Regions from separate parts of the Micromonospora sp. NPDC050187 genome, predicted to be linked through region 1. Evidence: riboswitches for the same ligand, from Rfam matches in the RefSeq annotation. Region 1 holds a riboswitch; the other holds the start of a gene.
The links. A riboswitch is a leader RNA that binds a small molecule or an ion and turns the genes downstream of it on or off. The one in region 1 is predicted to bind S-adenosylmethionine.
Positions count from the first base shown of each region.

Region 2: linked by a shared signal. The riboswitch ahead of ACIBJE_RS31390 (aminotransferase class V-fold PLP-dependent enzyme) and the one ahead of thrC (threonine synthase) in region 1 are both predicted to bind S-adenosylmethionine.

Region 1 is NZ_JBITJH010000022.1:64,046-71,469, reverse strand. It holds gene ACIBJE_RS26480 (DNRLRE domain-containing protein) at 1-157, opposite strand, end outside; gene ACIBJE_RS26475 (N-acetylmuramoyl-L-alanine amidase) at 314-1,144, shown strand; gene ACIBJE_RS26470 (hypothetical protein) at 1,335-2,012, opposite strand; gene ACIBJE_RS26465 (prepilin peptidase) at 2,115-2,846, opposite strand; SAM riboswitch class I at 2,950-3,085, shown strand; gene thrC (threonine synthase) at 3,098-4,384, shown strand; gene ACIBJE_RS26455 (GNAT family N-acetyltransferase) at 4,677-5,696, shown strand; gene ACIBJE_RS26450 (hypothetical protein) at 5,635-6,306, opposite strand; gene paaN (phenylacetic acid degradation protein PaaN) at 6,349-7,424, shown strand, end outside.
Region 2 is NZ_JBITJH010000044.1:5,646-13,069, reverse strand. It holds gene ACIBJE_RS31395 (hypothetical protein) at 1-276, shown strand, start outside; gene ACIBJE_RS31390 (aminotransferase class V-fold PLP-dependent enzyme) at 523-1,797, opposite strand; SAM riboswitch class IV at 1,843-1,963, opposite strand; gene ACIBJE_RS31385 (sulfite exporter TauE/SafE family protein) at 2,129-3,085, opposite strand; gene ACIBJE_RS31380 (class I SAM-dependent methyltransferase) at 3,499-4,194, opposite strand; gene ACIBJE_RS31375 (ABC transporter ATP-binding protein) at 4,218-4,976, opposite strand; gene ACIBJE_RS31370 (ABC transporter substrate-binding protein) at 4,973-5,956, opposite strand; gene ACIBJE_RS31365 (FecCD family ABC transporter permease) at 5,982-7,067, opposite strand; gene ACIBJE_RS31360 (hypothetical protein) at 7,366-7,424, shown strand, end outside.

The sequences.
Region 1 (7,424 bases):
GTTGGTCGTTGTAGTTGGTGGCCGGCGAGCTTGCGTTGACGTACGTGTCGCGGGTGGCGTGGAAGACCGTGGTGGTCACCGCCAGGGCGGGAGTCGGCACGGCGAGGGTCGCCGCCAGGACCGTGAGGACGAGTGCGCAGGCGCGGAGAGCTCTCATGCCTTCCAAGGGAGCCCGACGAGTGTCACCCGGCTGTCAAGACCGATCAACGAAGACTGATGTCTCCGTCACGGTGGTGCTGGTTCCCTGTTGACATCCGGATTCGGCCCGGCACGGTCGCCGGGCCGACGGTCCCCAACCGGAGACGGAGTCATCGTGAAAGTCCCCGGAGTTCCCTTTGTCCAGGGCCGCAACGCCTACGACGACCGTGACGGTCAGAAGTTCGGCATCGCGATCCACGCCACCGACAACACCGCCTCAGCCGAGGCGGAAGCCAGCTACGCCACCAGACGCACCGACGGGGTCAGCGCACACTTCTACGTCGACGCCGACTCGATCGTCCAGTCGCTGGACACCGCCGCCCGCGCCGGCCATGCCGGCTCCAGCACCGGCAACGAGAACGCCATCGCGGTGGAGATCTCCGGTCGTTCGTCCAGCAGCCGCCAGTGGTGGCTCGACAACGTGGCCTGGGGTCGGCTGGCCGAGGTGCTGGCGATCGTGTGTCGGCACTACGACGTCGCGCCCCGCCGGGCCACCGTCGCCCAGATGAAGGCCGACCCGAAGGTGCGGGCCTTCTACGGACACGACGACATGCGGTTGGCCTGGGGCGGCACCACCCACACCGATCCCGGCCCCAATTTCCCCTGGTCCCACCTGCTGGCCACGGTCGAGCAGGCCCTCAACCCGAGCGAGGACGACATGACCCCAGCCGAGTTCGTTGCCATCCTGAAGGACCCGACCGTGGCGAGTCTGATGCGGGCCCTGCCCTGGCAGTACAACGGCGGAGGCATCCCGGCCGGCTACTCTGCCCTCAAGGTGTTCAACACGATCTACGAGGGCGTCCAGAACCTCCAGGGTGGCAACCTCAGCCAGGAGGTGGTCCGAGGGGTGCTGGCCACGCTCACCCCGCAGGCCATCGCCGCCGCGATCCCGGACGACCTGGCCAAGAAGGTCGCCGACGAACTCGCCCGCCGCCTCGCCGCCTGACCCGGCCAGCTCTGCCCCGGCCCGGCGGCTCGCTCTCCTCGGGCCCGGCGGCTCGCTCTGCTCCGGGCCCGGCCGATTGCTCTGCAGGGGTCCCCTGCTCGGCAAAAAGCGGTAACAGGGGACCCCTGCTACCGACCAACCCAGCCGGCACTCTCGACGGCCCGGAACGTAGCGGCCGGCCGCCGGTGGCTCAGGGAGCGTACGGCACGTCGGTGTGGCTGATCTCCGGGAACCGGGTGCCGGTCAGCCGGTGCACGGCGGTACGACGGAGGTCCAGCTCGGCCATGGCCGCCCCCGGTGAGCGGGTGAGCCCGACGACGGTGGCCCGCTGGTCGGCGATGCGGATCGACTGGACCGGCGTTCGGTCGCCCACGTCGGTGGCGGTGACGTAGCGCGGCCTGCCGTCGACGTTGCGCCAGACCACCAGGCTCCAGAAGCGTCCCGAGCCGCCCGGATCGAGCATGACGGTGCCGACCGCGTCGACCGCGCCGTCACCGTCCAGGTCGCCGGTCGCGCAGGGCTTCTGGAGCAGCACGGTCGCACCGTCGCCCGTCCACCGTCCGTCGCGCAGCGGCAACGGGTTCGGGTAGCCCCGGTACCGTACGCCGTTGCTGCCCAGCTCCGCGTTGCGCAGGTCGGCGCAGGTGAGGGCACGTACCTTGCGGCGCGGTGCCCTGGTGGGGCTCGGACTGGCGTCGACCCGTGCCGGCCCGGCGTCCTCGTCCCGGTCGGCCGGCGCGACCTTCCCGGCCGTGGTGGCGGCAGCCGGTCGGGCGTCCCGGGACCGCTTCTTCTTGCCACTGCCGCCACACGCGGTCAGCACGCAGACCAGCACCAGCGCCACCACCGGAACCACGCTCCGACGCATCGACCGTCACCTTCCTCCACACAGGTGACCGGGACAGTAGTAGACCGTCGCCAGTGGCCGGACCAGCTGACCGTCCACCACGGACGAACGGCGGTCGGCCCCTCACCGGGCGGTGGCGAGCACCGCCAGCAGCGCGCCACCCAGGAGGGCCGGCCCGAACGGCAGCTTCGTCCGCCGGCGAACACGTCGGACGGCGAGGAGCACCAGCAGCACGGGCGCGTTCACCACCCAGGGCAGCACCACGCCGAGGAGCACCGCGTCCCAGCCCAGCCAACCCAGGTACCAGCCGAGCAGCGCGCCCACCTTTGCGTCGCCGAACCCGAAGCCGCCACCCGGCAGCAGGACCAGCCCGGTGAACACCAGTCCGACCGTCAGGCAGGCGAGCAGTCCGCGTAGCCAGTCGCCCCCCTGGCCGGTGGCGAGCGCGACGAGGCCGAGCAGCAGCGGCGTGGCGGCCAGCGCCGGCAGCACCAGCGCGTCGGGGAGCCGGTGGCAGGCGACGTCGACGACACCGAGCAGCACGCCCAGCACCGCGAGGGCGAGCAGGAGCGGCAGGACGGCCACCGTGCCGAGCGCCGCGGCAAGCAGCGCTCCGGCCAGCCCGGCGAGCGCGGCGGTGATCCACCAGGGGACGCCCAGCCGGTGTCCGTGGACGCAACGGCGGGCGAGCCATCCCGCGGCGCCGGGGCGCAGCGGTACGCCGCATCCGGAGCAGGACTCTCGGGGCGGCTCGCCGTACGGCACCGCGAGGCGGTAGCCCGCCGTGGGCAGGAGGGCTCCCGCCACCCCGCATCCGATCGCGGCCCCCACCACCGTCCCCATCCACAGCGGCACGCCCGCACCCTACCCGCGCCCGGACGGGTGGGATGGTTCACAGGATGGGAAGGGGGAGCGGAGGCGGGCTGGGCTGTGCGTATGCTCGCAAGCACAACTGAATACCTCATCCAGAGGGGCTGAGGGATACGGCCCGACGACGCCCCGGCAACCACCCCGTGCGCTCAAAGTTGAGCGTCCGACGGGGCAGGTGCCAAATCCGTCCCCGCCGCAGGGTGCGACGCGGGGAAAGATGAGAGGACCCCCTCGACATGACGTCGACGATCGTCGCCCCCGGTATCGACACCACTGCCAGCCCGGCCCGCGCCCTGGTCTGTCGCGCCTGTTCGGCGCGTTACCCGCTCGCCGCCCAGCACGCCTGCTACGAGTGCTTCGGGCCGCTGGAGGTCGACTACGACACCGCCGCGCTGGCCCGGGTCACCCGGGAGCAGATCGAGGCCGGGCCGCAGAACCTCTGGCGGTACGCCGCCCTCCTCCCCGCCGGCCAGGACCCGGCCACCCGAGTCACCCTCGACCCCGGGCTGACCCCGCTGGTCGCCGCCGGCAACCTCGCCGCCGAGCTGGGCATCACCGCCCCGCTCTGGATCAAGGACGACAGCGCCAACCCGACCCACTCGTTCAAGGACCGGGTGGTCTCGGTGGCGCTGACCGCCGCCAGAGCCCTCGGTTTCACCCGCTTCGCCTGTGCCTCGACCGGCAACCTGGCGAACTCCGTCGCCGCGCACTCCGCCCGTGCCGGGGTGCCGTCGGTGGTGTTCATCCCGGGCGACCTGGAGCAGGGCAAGGTGGTCACCACCGCCGTCTACGGCGGCGAACTGGTCGCCATCGACGGCTCGTACGACGACGTGAACCGCCTCTGCGGTGAACTGGTCGAGACCGACGAGTTCGAGGACACCGCGTTCGTCAACGTGAACGTCCGTCCGTACTACGCCGAGGGGTCGAAGACCCTCGGGTACGAGGTGGCCGAGCAGCTCGGCTGGCGGATCCCGGCGCAGGTGGTCATCCCGATGGCCAGCGGTGAGCTGCTCACCAAGGTCGACAAGGCGTTCAGCGAGCTGGTCGAGATCGGGCTGGTGGAGGCCCCGGCCGGCGGTTGGAAGGTCTTCGGCGCACAGTCGGCCGGCTGCAACCCGATCGCCACCGCGCTGCACGCCGACACCGACACCATCACCCCGGTCAAGCCGACCGGGATCGCCAAGTCGTTGAACATCGGCGACCCGGCGGCCGGCCTCTACGCCCTGGAGGCGGTGCGGCGCACCGGTGGGTGGATGGACTACGCCGACGACGAGGAGATCCGCGCGGCGATCCGGCTGTTGGCTCGTACCACCGGGGTCTTCGCCGAGACGGCCGGCGGGGTGACCGTCGCGGTGCTGCGCAAGCTGGTCGCCTCGGGGCGGCTGGACCCGACCGCCGAAACGGTGGTCTTCAACACCGGCGAGGGTCTGAAGACCATCGACGCGGTCGCCGGCCAGGTCGGCCCGACCCACCGGATCAAGCCGTCGCTGCGCGCCGCCCGCGACGCCGGGCTGCTCGGCTGACCCTGCTGGTCGTCCCGACGGACCAACCCGACCCGCCCGAACGGGTGATCGGGTCGATCCGTCGGGTAACCGACCGTTCGCCCAGGGTACGAAAAACCACCCGCCAGGGACTTGACGCCAGTAACCGGTCAGTTGCAGGATGCTTCCTGCGGGAGGGCGTTCGCCGAAGACTTCTCAAGCCTTACGACCCAACGCCGGCGGCGTTGTGCGATCGTCCCTCCCGACCAAAGCTTCCTCGGGCCAGCGATTTAATCGCTGGCCCGTTGCCGTTTCGGCGCGCACTCTCGTCGGCATGAGCATCGTCATCGTGTCGTTCGACGAGTCCGACCAGGCCGCGATCGACGCGGCGTTCCAGGTGGCCGCCGCCGCGCAGGCCGTCGACCTGCCGGATTTCCCACGGCTGTCCCGTCAGCAGTTCGAGGGCGCGATCCGGCACCCGATGCCCGACAGGTCGCTCCTGATGGCGGTGGCCACCCTCGACGGCGTCCCGGTGGGCCATCTGGCGCTCAACCTGCCGCAGGTGGAGAACGTCGACAACGCCGGTCTCGAACTGGCCGTCCATCCGGCGTACCGGCGGCGCGGCATCGGGCGGGCGTTGTACGAACACGCCGTACGGATGCTGCGCGAACAGGGTCGGAAGCGGATCATCGGGGCGTCGGTCGGGCCGCTGCCGGAGGGGCCGGAGCGGCCGGCCGTCGGCGCGCGGTTCGCCGCCGCGCTGGGTGCGCAGCCGGCGCTGGGCGAGGTACGCCGCCGGCTCGTGGTCGACCAGGTGGACCACGCCGCCCACGACACGCTGCTGGCCGACGCGCGCGAGCGGGCCGCCGGGTACCGCACGGTCACCTGGCAGGCGGTCACCCCCGAGGAGTACGTCGCCGACGTCGCCTACCTGGACAGCCGCCTCGTGACCGACTCGCCCATCGGGGATCTCGTGATCGAGCCGGACCGGGTCGACGCGGACCGGGTCCGGGGCATCGAGCGCGTGCTGACGGCCCGGGGACGGTCCACCTACCACTGCGGAGTGGTGCACGAGGCGAGTGGCCGACTGGTCGCCTGGACGATGATCGTCGCGGTGCCGTCCATCCCCCGGCACGCCGACCAGCAGATCACCATCGTGGATCCGGCGCACCGCGGGCACCGGCTCGGTCTGCTCACCAAGATCGAGAATCTGCGGTACGTGCTGGCGCACGAGCCGGAGCTGCGCGAGATCGACACCTGGAACGCCGCCGACAACAGGCACATGATCGCGATCAACGAGCAGCTCGGGTTCCGCGCCGTCGACGCCTGGACCAACTGGCAGCTCGATCTCTGACCGTACGCTCCCCGGCGGACCCGCGACCGGCGGTGCCCGGTGGCCGACGGAGCAGGGTCGCCGCCCACGGTCGGAGGGTCGGCTCGGGGTATCCGCCGGCGGTCAGGCCGGCCCGCCGCTCGAAGACGTTGCCGCAGCCGTAGGTGCCGGTCAGCGCGTACGACCAGGCGCAGGCGAGCCAGTAGGCCGGCCAGAAGAGCGGCCCGAGCAGCGCGTACTGGCCGGTGTGCCGCCGCTCGTGGTCGAGTAGGTCGGCGCGGTCCGGGTGCAGCAACCACTCGGGCGGGCGGCGGGTCAGCACCACCGAACCGACCGTGAAGCACCGCTGCCTCGGCACCGGCAGCCGGTAGCCCCCGGCGACGACGAGCCCGTCCGGGGTGCGCCGCCGGGTGGTGCGGGCCAGGACCGCCAGCGCCAGCCCGGCCGGTGTGGTGCCGTTGAGCCAGGTGAGCGTGGTCCGCGTCCGCTGCCGCACGGCTCCAGGATGGGCCCCCGGGGCGAGCGCGGCCAGCCGGCTCACCGCTTCAGGGCGGGCCCCCGGGTCGGGCGCGGCCAGCCGGCGCACGGCTTCAGGGCGGGCCTCCGGGCCGAGCACGGCCGGCCGGCTCACGGCCCTTACCGACTGCTCCCGGGCTGCGGCATGATGGCGGACATGACGGAGACCCCGCATCCCCTGTACGCCACGCACGCCGAGACCCTCACCCGGGCGCTGACCGCGATCTCCGAGCGCGGGTACTGGTCCGCCTACCCCGAGTCCCCCAGCCCCCGCGTGTACGGCGAGACCGCCGCGGCGCAGGGGCGGGCTGCCTTCGAGGCGTACCTGGACGGCGACTTCCCCCTCGACCAGCCGGGCACCGGCGACCGGATCGCCACCGAGGCGAGTCCGTTCGGGGTGACGCTGGGCGTGCGCTACCCGCACGCCCGGGTCGACGAGCTGGTCGCCGCCGCCTCCGCCGCCCTGCCCGCCTGGCGGGACGCCGGCCCGCAGGCCCGTGCGGGGGTCTGCCTGGAGATCCTGTCCCGCCTGCACAAGCGCATCTTCGAGCTGGCCAACGCGGTGCAGTACACCAGCGGGCAGGCCTTCGTGATGGCGTTCCAGGCCGGCGGGGCGCACGCATTCGACCGGGCGTTGGAGGCGATCGCGTACGCGTACGCGGAGATGACCCGGCACCCGGCGACGGCCCGGTGGGAGAAGCCGGCCGGCAAGGGCGACCCGCTGCGGATGACCAAGACCTTCCACGTGGTGCCCCGGGGACTGGCGCTGGTGATCGGCTGCAACACCTTCCCGACCTGGAACTCGTACCCCGGTCTCTTCGCCTCGCTGGTCACCGGCAACCCGGTGCTGGTGAAGCCGCACCCGCGCGCGGTGCTGCCCCTGGCGATCACCGTGCAGGTGGCCCGGGAGGTGCTCGCCGAGGCCGGCTTCGACCCGAACCTGGTGCTGCTCGCGGCCGAGGCCCCGGGCGAGAAGCTCGCCTCCGACCTGGCCCTGCACCCGGCTGTGAAGATCGTCGACTTCACCGGCTCCACCGAGTACGGCGACTGGCTGGAGCAGCACGCCCGCCAGGCCTCGGTCTACACCGAGAAGGCCGGACTGAACACGGTGGTGATCGACTCCACCGACGACTTCGCCGGCATGTGCCGCAACCTCGGGTTCACGCTGGTGCTCTACAGCGGCCAGATGTGCACCACCTCGCAGAACATCCTCGTCCCGGCCGACGGCATCAC
Region 2 (7,424 bases), on a different contig from region 1:
ACAGCGGTCACCCGGGTCTACGTCCGCGGCAAGAGCACCTTCACGGTGCGCGGTGTCCGGGACGGGACCTACCAGATCTTCATGACCAGCGGCAAGGACTGGGACGCCAGGAGCAAGGCGTTCAGCCGGGACTGCGACTTCGAGAAGTTCGACGACCCGCTCACGTTCCGTACCACCTCGCGGACGTACACCGGTTGGACGGTCTCCCTCACCCCTGTGGTGGGCGGCAACGCCAGCACCAGCAGCGTCGACCCGGACCAGTTCCCCGGCGGTTGACGGCCCGGCTACCGCACTGCTGGTCTCCTTCGGCACGGCCGACAACCACCAGGTTGCGGCGGGCTGCGGCACGCGGCGGACGCGGTGGAGACGTTCCTCGCCGAGCGCTGACCCGCATACCGGGACCGCCCGGTCGGAGACGTTCCGACCGGGCGGTCCTCTGCACGATCACGCCCTCGGCGGTGGTCGCCCCAGCGGCCGGAGGGCTCGCTCGCCGATCCTCCGTTCCGGGTGCCCTGGGTCGGGTCAGCCGAGCGCGGCGAGGGCGGCGAGCAGGCGGTCCACGTCGTCGTCGGTGCTGCCCAGTCCGAGGCTGGCCCGCAGGGCGGTGGGCGGCAGGTCGCGGTGCCCACTACGTGCGGCGGCCTCGGCGAGCAGCCGCCGGGCCAACGGGTGGGCGCAGAACAGCCCGTCGCGTACTCCGATCCGGTGCTCGGTGGCGAGGGTCGCCGCCACGTCGGCGGAGTCCCGGCCGGCGACCACGAAGGAGACGATGCCGACCCGGTCGGCCGTGGGACCGAAGATCCGCAACTCGACGATATGCGGGAGCGCCGCGAGACCGGTGCGTAAGCGGGTCAGCAGCGCCTGCTCCCGGGCGTGCAGGGCGACGCGGTCCGTGGCGTCGAGCGCGGCACAGACCGCCGCCAGGGCCACCGCGCCGAGCAGGTTCGGGGTGCCGGCCTCGTGCCGGCCGGGGCCGGTGGTCCAGCGCACGTCGTGGGTCGCCGTCCCGACGTGCTCGGTGGCCCCGCCGCCGGCCAGGTACGGCGGTGCGGCGTCCAGCCAGTCCGCCCGTCCGACGAGCACGCCGGTGCCGAACGGGGCGTACAGCTTGTGTCCGGACGCGGCGAGGTAGTCCACGTCGAGCGCGGCCAGGTCGACGGGGGCGTGCGGTGCCAGTTGGGCGGCGTCCAGCACGACCCGGGCGCCGTGCCGGTGGGCCACCCGGGCGAGCTCCGCGACCGGCCAGCACTCCCCGGTGACGTTGCTCGCGCCGGTCACCGCGACCAGGATCGGCGTGCTGGCGTCGGTCCCCCGCCGCAGTTCGCGCAGGGCGGCGGCGAGCGCGCGTACCGCCGCGTGCGGCGAGTCGGGCACCGGTAGCCGGAGGGTCCCGGCCGGCCAGGGCAGCAGGTTCGCGTGGTGTTCACCGGCGAACGTGACGACCTTGGTGTCGGCGGGGAGCGCGTGGGCGAGCAGGTTGAGCGCGTCCGTGGTGTTCCGGGTGAAGACGACGTGATCGTCGGGGCGGACGGAGAAGAAGTCACCCACGGTCTGCCGGGCCTGCTCGTAGGCGAGGGTGCAGCGCCGGGAGAGTGCGCCGGCGCCCCGGTGCACGCTGGCGTACCAGGGCAGCAGCTCGGCCACCGCGTCGGCGGCGGCGCGGGCGCAGGGTGCGGTGGCGGCGTAGTCGAGGTTGATCTCGCCGGGCACCCCGAGCACCTGGAGCGGCTGGTACGGCGGTCGTGGCGCCGGACGGGATCCGGCGCGGACGGGCAGGGGTACGAGGGCAGTGGTCATGCCAGACCTCCGGCATCCAGGGACCCCGGTACGGCAGGGGGACGGGGCCCGCGCTTGCCCAGCACCTGATCGTGCTGGACCGGGTCATCACCCGGGGCACCCCACCGCGAACCTCGACGAGGGTTGCCGGCCAGCAAGCCGGGGCTTGTCGCTGGCACTCATGACCTGAGCCGCAGCATAGCCTCGGGGCGGGGCCCGGCCAACCCGGGGAGGTGGGCCACCCGGCGGGCGGACGACACACCGCCGTCCCGACAATCGTTGGCCGGAAAGGCGATCAGCCCCGCCGTCGCCAGCGAGGCTGATCGCCTTTCTCCCGTGTCGGTGTCGCGGATCACACGGTGGGGGTGGCGCTCTTCTCGTTCGGCCCGTCGGCTGCCGCAGCGGCCTCGGTCTCGGTCTCGGCGACGATGCGGCGTTCCTCGTCCCGGTTGGCCCGGTACTGGCGGATGGAGTACGCCAGGGCGGCGGCCCAGACGACGTAGATGACGGCGTAGAAGGTGTAGCGGACACCGTCGGACGCGTCGATCCAGTCGCTGCGCAGCAGGGTGCGGACGTTGGTCAGGATGATGACTCCGCCGACGGCCGAGCCGAGCACGCGCGGCGGAATGTGCCGGACCAGCCAGGCCGCGATCGGCGCGGCGATGGTGCCGCCGATCAGCAGCACGGCGACCCAGGCGAAGTTCACGCCCTCGGAGCCGATGCCGACGATGAAGCCGACGCTCGCGGCGACGGCGACGAGGAACTCGCTGGTGTCGATCGATCCGATGGTCTTGCGCGGCTCCAGTCGACCGCTGGCCAGGATCGCCGGGGTGCCGACCGGACCCCAGCCGCCGCCACCGGTGGCGTCGACGAAACCGGCCACCACGCCCAGCGGGGCAAGGAAACGCTTGCGCAGCGGCTTGCCGAGGTTGCCCTTGGGCAGACCCATCGCGGTGAACCGGATCAGGATGTAGAGCCCCAGCGCGAGCAGGATGATCGACATCAACGGCGCGGCGGTCTCGGTCGACAGGTTCGACAGGAAGGTCGCGCCGGCGAACGCACCGAGCGCGCCAGGGATGCCGATCTTCCAGACGACCTTCCAGTCGACGTTCCCGAACCGCCAGTGCGAGGCGCCGGAGACGAGTGTGGTGCCGATCTCGGCAAGGTGAACGGTCGCCGACGCCGCTGCGGGGTTGGTGCCGATGGCCAGCAGCAGCGTCGTCGACGTGACGCCGTACGCCATGCCGAGACTGCCGTCGACGAGTTGGGCACCCAGGCCAACCAGGGCGAGGAGGATGAGTTTTCGCATGTCTACCGCCAGTCGTGAAGGGGTGGCAGGTCGACCGGACCTTGTCGTCCGCCGAGTCGTCCAGTCAGGGTTGGTGTGGTCGGCCAGTTCCGTGAGCGCCGTTCCCACGGCCTGTCACGACGCGGGCGGACAGGCGGCTACGCCTCGGGAGGCGATCTGCTCTGCCGGCGGTCCCCGCACGGTGCGCGGCGAACCGTTCGGCACGCGTCGACGTCCGCATCGCGTAGCTCCTCCGCCTGCCGATCGGGGCCAGACCGAGGGGACGTGGCGACCCACGCGACCCCTCGTTCCCCCACATTCCCCACTAGTTCGATGGAGAATACGATGTATGCCGGCCCGGCGACAACCCCCGTCCCCGGCATGCCGGTCCGGGGCGGTCGGCAAGGGTCTTCTGATGCTCGGCCGTTGCCGCCCTACCGCCGGCCGGTGATCAGGAACTGCATCTGGTGCTCGTGGTTCGGGGCGACCCCGAACCGTCGGTCCAGTTCGTAGATCGACGTCAGCTGGGTCACCGTGACCTGGGCCAGTCCAGCCGCTTCGAGGACCGCGACGGTCTGGTCGATGGACCGCGCGGCGGCCAGGGGCAGGACGGCCTGGACCTGGGGGTCGTAGTGGTCGGTGAAGTTCTCCGAGGCGTTGTCCAGGCCGTCGGGGAACCAGGTGCTGTCGACCACCGCGATCGTGCCACCCGGACGCAGCAGACGGACCCAGTTGGCCACGGCGACCTCCGGCTCGCGCAGGGTCCACATCAGGTACCGGCTGGTGACCGCGTCGAAACTGCCGGGCGGGAAGTCCGGGTGGACGGCGTCACCGCGCCGGATCACAGGGCCGTTCGGCATGCCGGCGGCGTGCTGGCGGGCTCGCGCCAGCATGCCCTCGGCGAGGTCGATGCCGGTGACGCGGTGGCCGAGACCGGCCAGGACCATGGCGACCTGCCCGCTGCCGGTGCCGACGTCGAGCACGTCCGACGGCGCCGGCGGCAGGGCACCCTTCCAGACCTCCGACCAGGCCTGCTGGTCGACGGCGAGACGGTCGGGACGCTGCTGGTACTCGTCGTAGCTCGGCGCGCGGTCGGTCCAGTAGGCGTTGATGCGGTCCTGCGCCGTCATGCGGCACTCCCTTCGTCGTCGGTCTACTCGACCGGCCGGAACAGCAGGTGGATGGCGCCGTCGAGTTCCAGGCGCCGGATCCCGATGCCGTAGACGGGCTGGAGGACCGCCGGATCCAGCACCTCGTCGGTGGTGCCTGCGGCGACGACCCCACCCCCACCCAGCAGCACCAGGTCGTCGCAGTAGCGGGCGGCGAGGTTGAGGTCGTGCAGCACGACGATCGAGCAGGTGTCCAGGGTGCGTACCAGGTGCAGGATCTCGTGCTGGTAACGGATGTCGAGGTGGTTGGTCGGCTCGTCGAGCAGCAGGTGGGTGGCCTGCTGGGCGAGAGCGCGGGCGATCAGCACCCGCTGACGCTCACCGCCGGAGAGCTGGCCGAACGGCCGTGGGCCGAGGTGGGCGGCGCCGACCCGGGTCAGGCACCGGGCGGCGATCTCGTAGTCGGCGCGGCCCGTGCGCTGGAACGTCGACAGGTGCGGCCCCCGGCCCAGCAGCACCAGCTCCGCCACGGTGAGCGCCGTCTCGCCGCCGGTCTCCTGCACGACCACGGCCAGCCGACGTGCGGCTTCCCGGGACGGCAGGGCGGACAGTTCGTCGCCGTCGACCGCGACCTGTCCGGTGCTGCTGCGCAACGCACCGTAGAGCAGCCGGAGCAGGGTCGTCTTGCCGCTTCCGTTCGGGCCGATCAGCCCGAGGACCCGGCCTGGCCTCGCCGTCACGCTGACCCTGTCGATCACGGCGTTCGCGCCGTAGCGCCAGGTGACCTCGGTCGCCTGGATCACGGGGTGCCCTGGAAACGCTGCACGATCCGTTCCAGGCCGTCGATCGACAGCGGGGTGGGCGGCTCGGTGAAGTTGAACAGCTGGGTCATGACGTTGCCGTTGCGGACGGCGTTGAGGTTCTGTGCACCGGGCAGGCCGGTCAGTCCGCGCTCGACCGCCGCGGGGTCGCCGTCGCCGTAGAGCAGGATCAGCACGTCCGGGTTGCGACCGAGCAGTTCCTCGATGGTGACCTCGAAGACCCGTTCCCGGACGTCGCCGAAGGCGTTGCGGAAGCCGGCCGCCTCCAGTTGCGGGTGGGCCATGCTGGCCGTTCCGTAGGCGTACGTGGTGCCGCCACCGACCGTCGGGTAGAGCACGGCAGCGGTGCGTCCGGACGACCGGTCCGCCTTCGCCTGGACGGTGGCCATCCGGTCCTTCAGGGCGGTGACCGCGGTGGTGGCCTCGGCCTCGCGACGGAACACCTTGCCGTAGGTCTGCATCTGGGAGTAGATGTCGTCGAAGGTCGGCACGGTCGTGCTGCCGGGGCACAGGGCGGGTTCCTCCAGCAGGGGGATGTCCACCGCGGAGAGGGTGTCGCGGGACAGGTTGTCCACCTGACCGAGGACCAGGTCCGGCTGTTGGCTGATCACCACCTCCTTGGAGATCTGCAGGTGGCCGCTGGTGTCTGTCCTGTCGGTCAGGAGCGGGATCCGGTCAAGCTCGGCGAGGGTCGCGGCGTCGTAGTACTCCTTCGGGTACTGCCCGGCTCGGGCGGTGACCCGGTCCATCACCCCGAGGCTGTGCAGGTACGGCACGGCCGCGCTCTTGAGCAGCACGACCCGCCGGGGCGCGGCGTCGAAGGTCACGTCCGCGCCGCAGTTGGTGACGGTGAGGGGGTACCCGTCGCCCGCCGCCGTCGGTTCGTCACCGCCCCCGCACGCGGCGGCGAGCAGCACCGTGGCGGACACGGCTGCGGTGACGGCCAGGCGGACACCCTGCATCGTTTCTCCTCGACGGATCAGGCGCTCACGCGCCGGTGGCGTACAGACGACGGATCAGGATCACCAGGAACGGCGCACCGAGCAGGGAGGTGATGATGCCGATCGGGATCTCCTGCGGGGCCAGCAGGACCCGGGCGATGACGTCGGCCCAGACCAGGAGGATGGCCCCGAGCAACGCGGCCACCGGCACCACCCGCACGTGCTGGCCGCCGACGATCCGCCGAGCCAGGTGGGGGACGACGAGCCCGACGAACCCGATGCTGCCGGCGGCGGAAACCAGCACGCCGACACTGAGCGAGACCACCACGAGCAGGCGCATCCGGAACCGGTCGGGTGACACGCCCAGGGTCTGCGCGGTCTCGTCACCGATGGCCAGCACGTCGAGGCGCCGTCCGGCGATCGTCAGGTAGACGATCGCGCCGCCCAGCACGACTGCGGTCACCAGGAGCAGGACGTTCCACCGGGCCAGTCCGAGGGACCCGAGGAGCCAGAACATCACCGATCGGGAGCCCTCGGCGGACCCCGAGGCGAAGATCAGGAAGCTGGTGGTGGCGTAGAGCGTGTATCCGACCGCGACCCCGGCCAGCAGCAACCGGATCGAGGTCACCCGTCCGCCGCTGCGCGCGATCAGGAAGACCAGCAGCGACGCCGCGAGCGCCCCGAGGAAGGCGCTGGTGGACAGGGCGTACTCACCGAAGCCGGCGCCGGCCCCGAACAGGATGGCCGCGGCGGCGCCGCTGGAGGCCCCGGAGTTGATGCCCAGCAGGTACGGGTCGGCGAGCACGTTTCGCACCATCGCCTGCAACGCCACGCCGCACACCGCCAGCCCGGCGCCGACGAGCACGCCGAGCAACACCCGGGGAAGTCGGACCTGCCAGACGATCGCCTCCTGGGGCATGGTCCAGGTCACCTCCCCGGGCACGCCGACGAGCTGATGGCCGATGATCCGGGCCACGGTCGTCGGGGCGATCCCGATCGCCCCGGAGCCGACCGCGACCACGCCGGTCAGGACCAGCCCGACCGTCAACGCGACCAGCCAGAGCCCGGTGCGGCGGCGCTGCGCCGCGACGCCGAGCAGGTCCTGCTGGTCTGTCAGCAGGGCGGTGGCCATCACACCGTACCCCCAAAGCGCGTCTCCATAGTTGTTGCAAATCCTTGGCAATAAGCTAGCAGCAAGATCGAGCGGGACGAAAGACCGTGAGTCACTGCTCACCCCCGTCGCGATGGGCGGACAGGACCAGCTGTCTCCTCCGTCGGGCGTTTGTCGGACCGGCCGACGGGGCCCGCAGCGTCGTCTGGCGCAGGCTGACCGGGGCCGGTCGTACTGGCCCTGATCCCGGTTCGCTGGCGCGATCCTCTTGGCGGCCGGTGACACAATCGCCAGGTGTCCTCAAGGGAGGGTGGTCGAGGTGACCGGTGTTGAGTTGATCGTCGCGGCGCTGGCGGCGGGTGCGGGTGCGGGTACCAG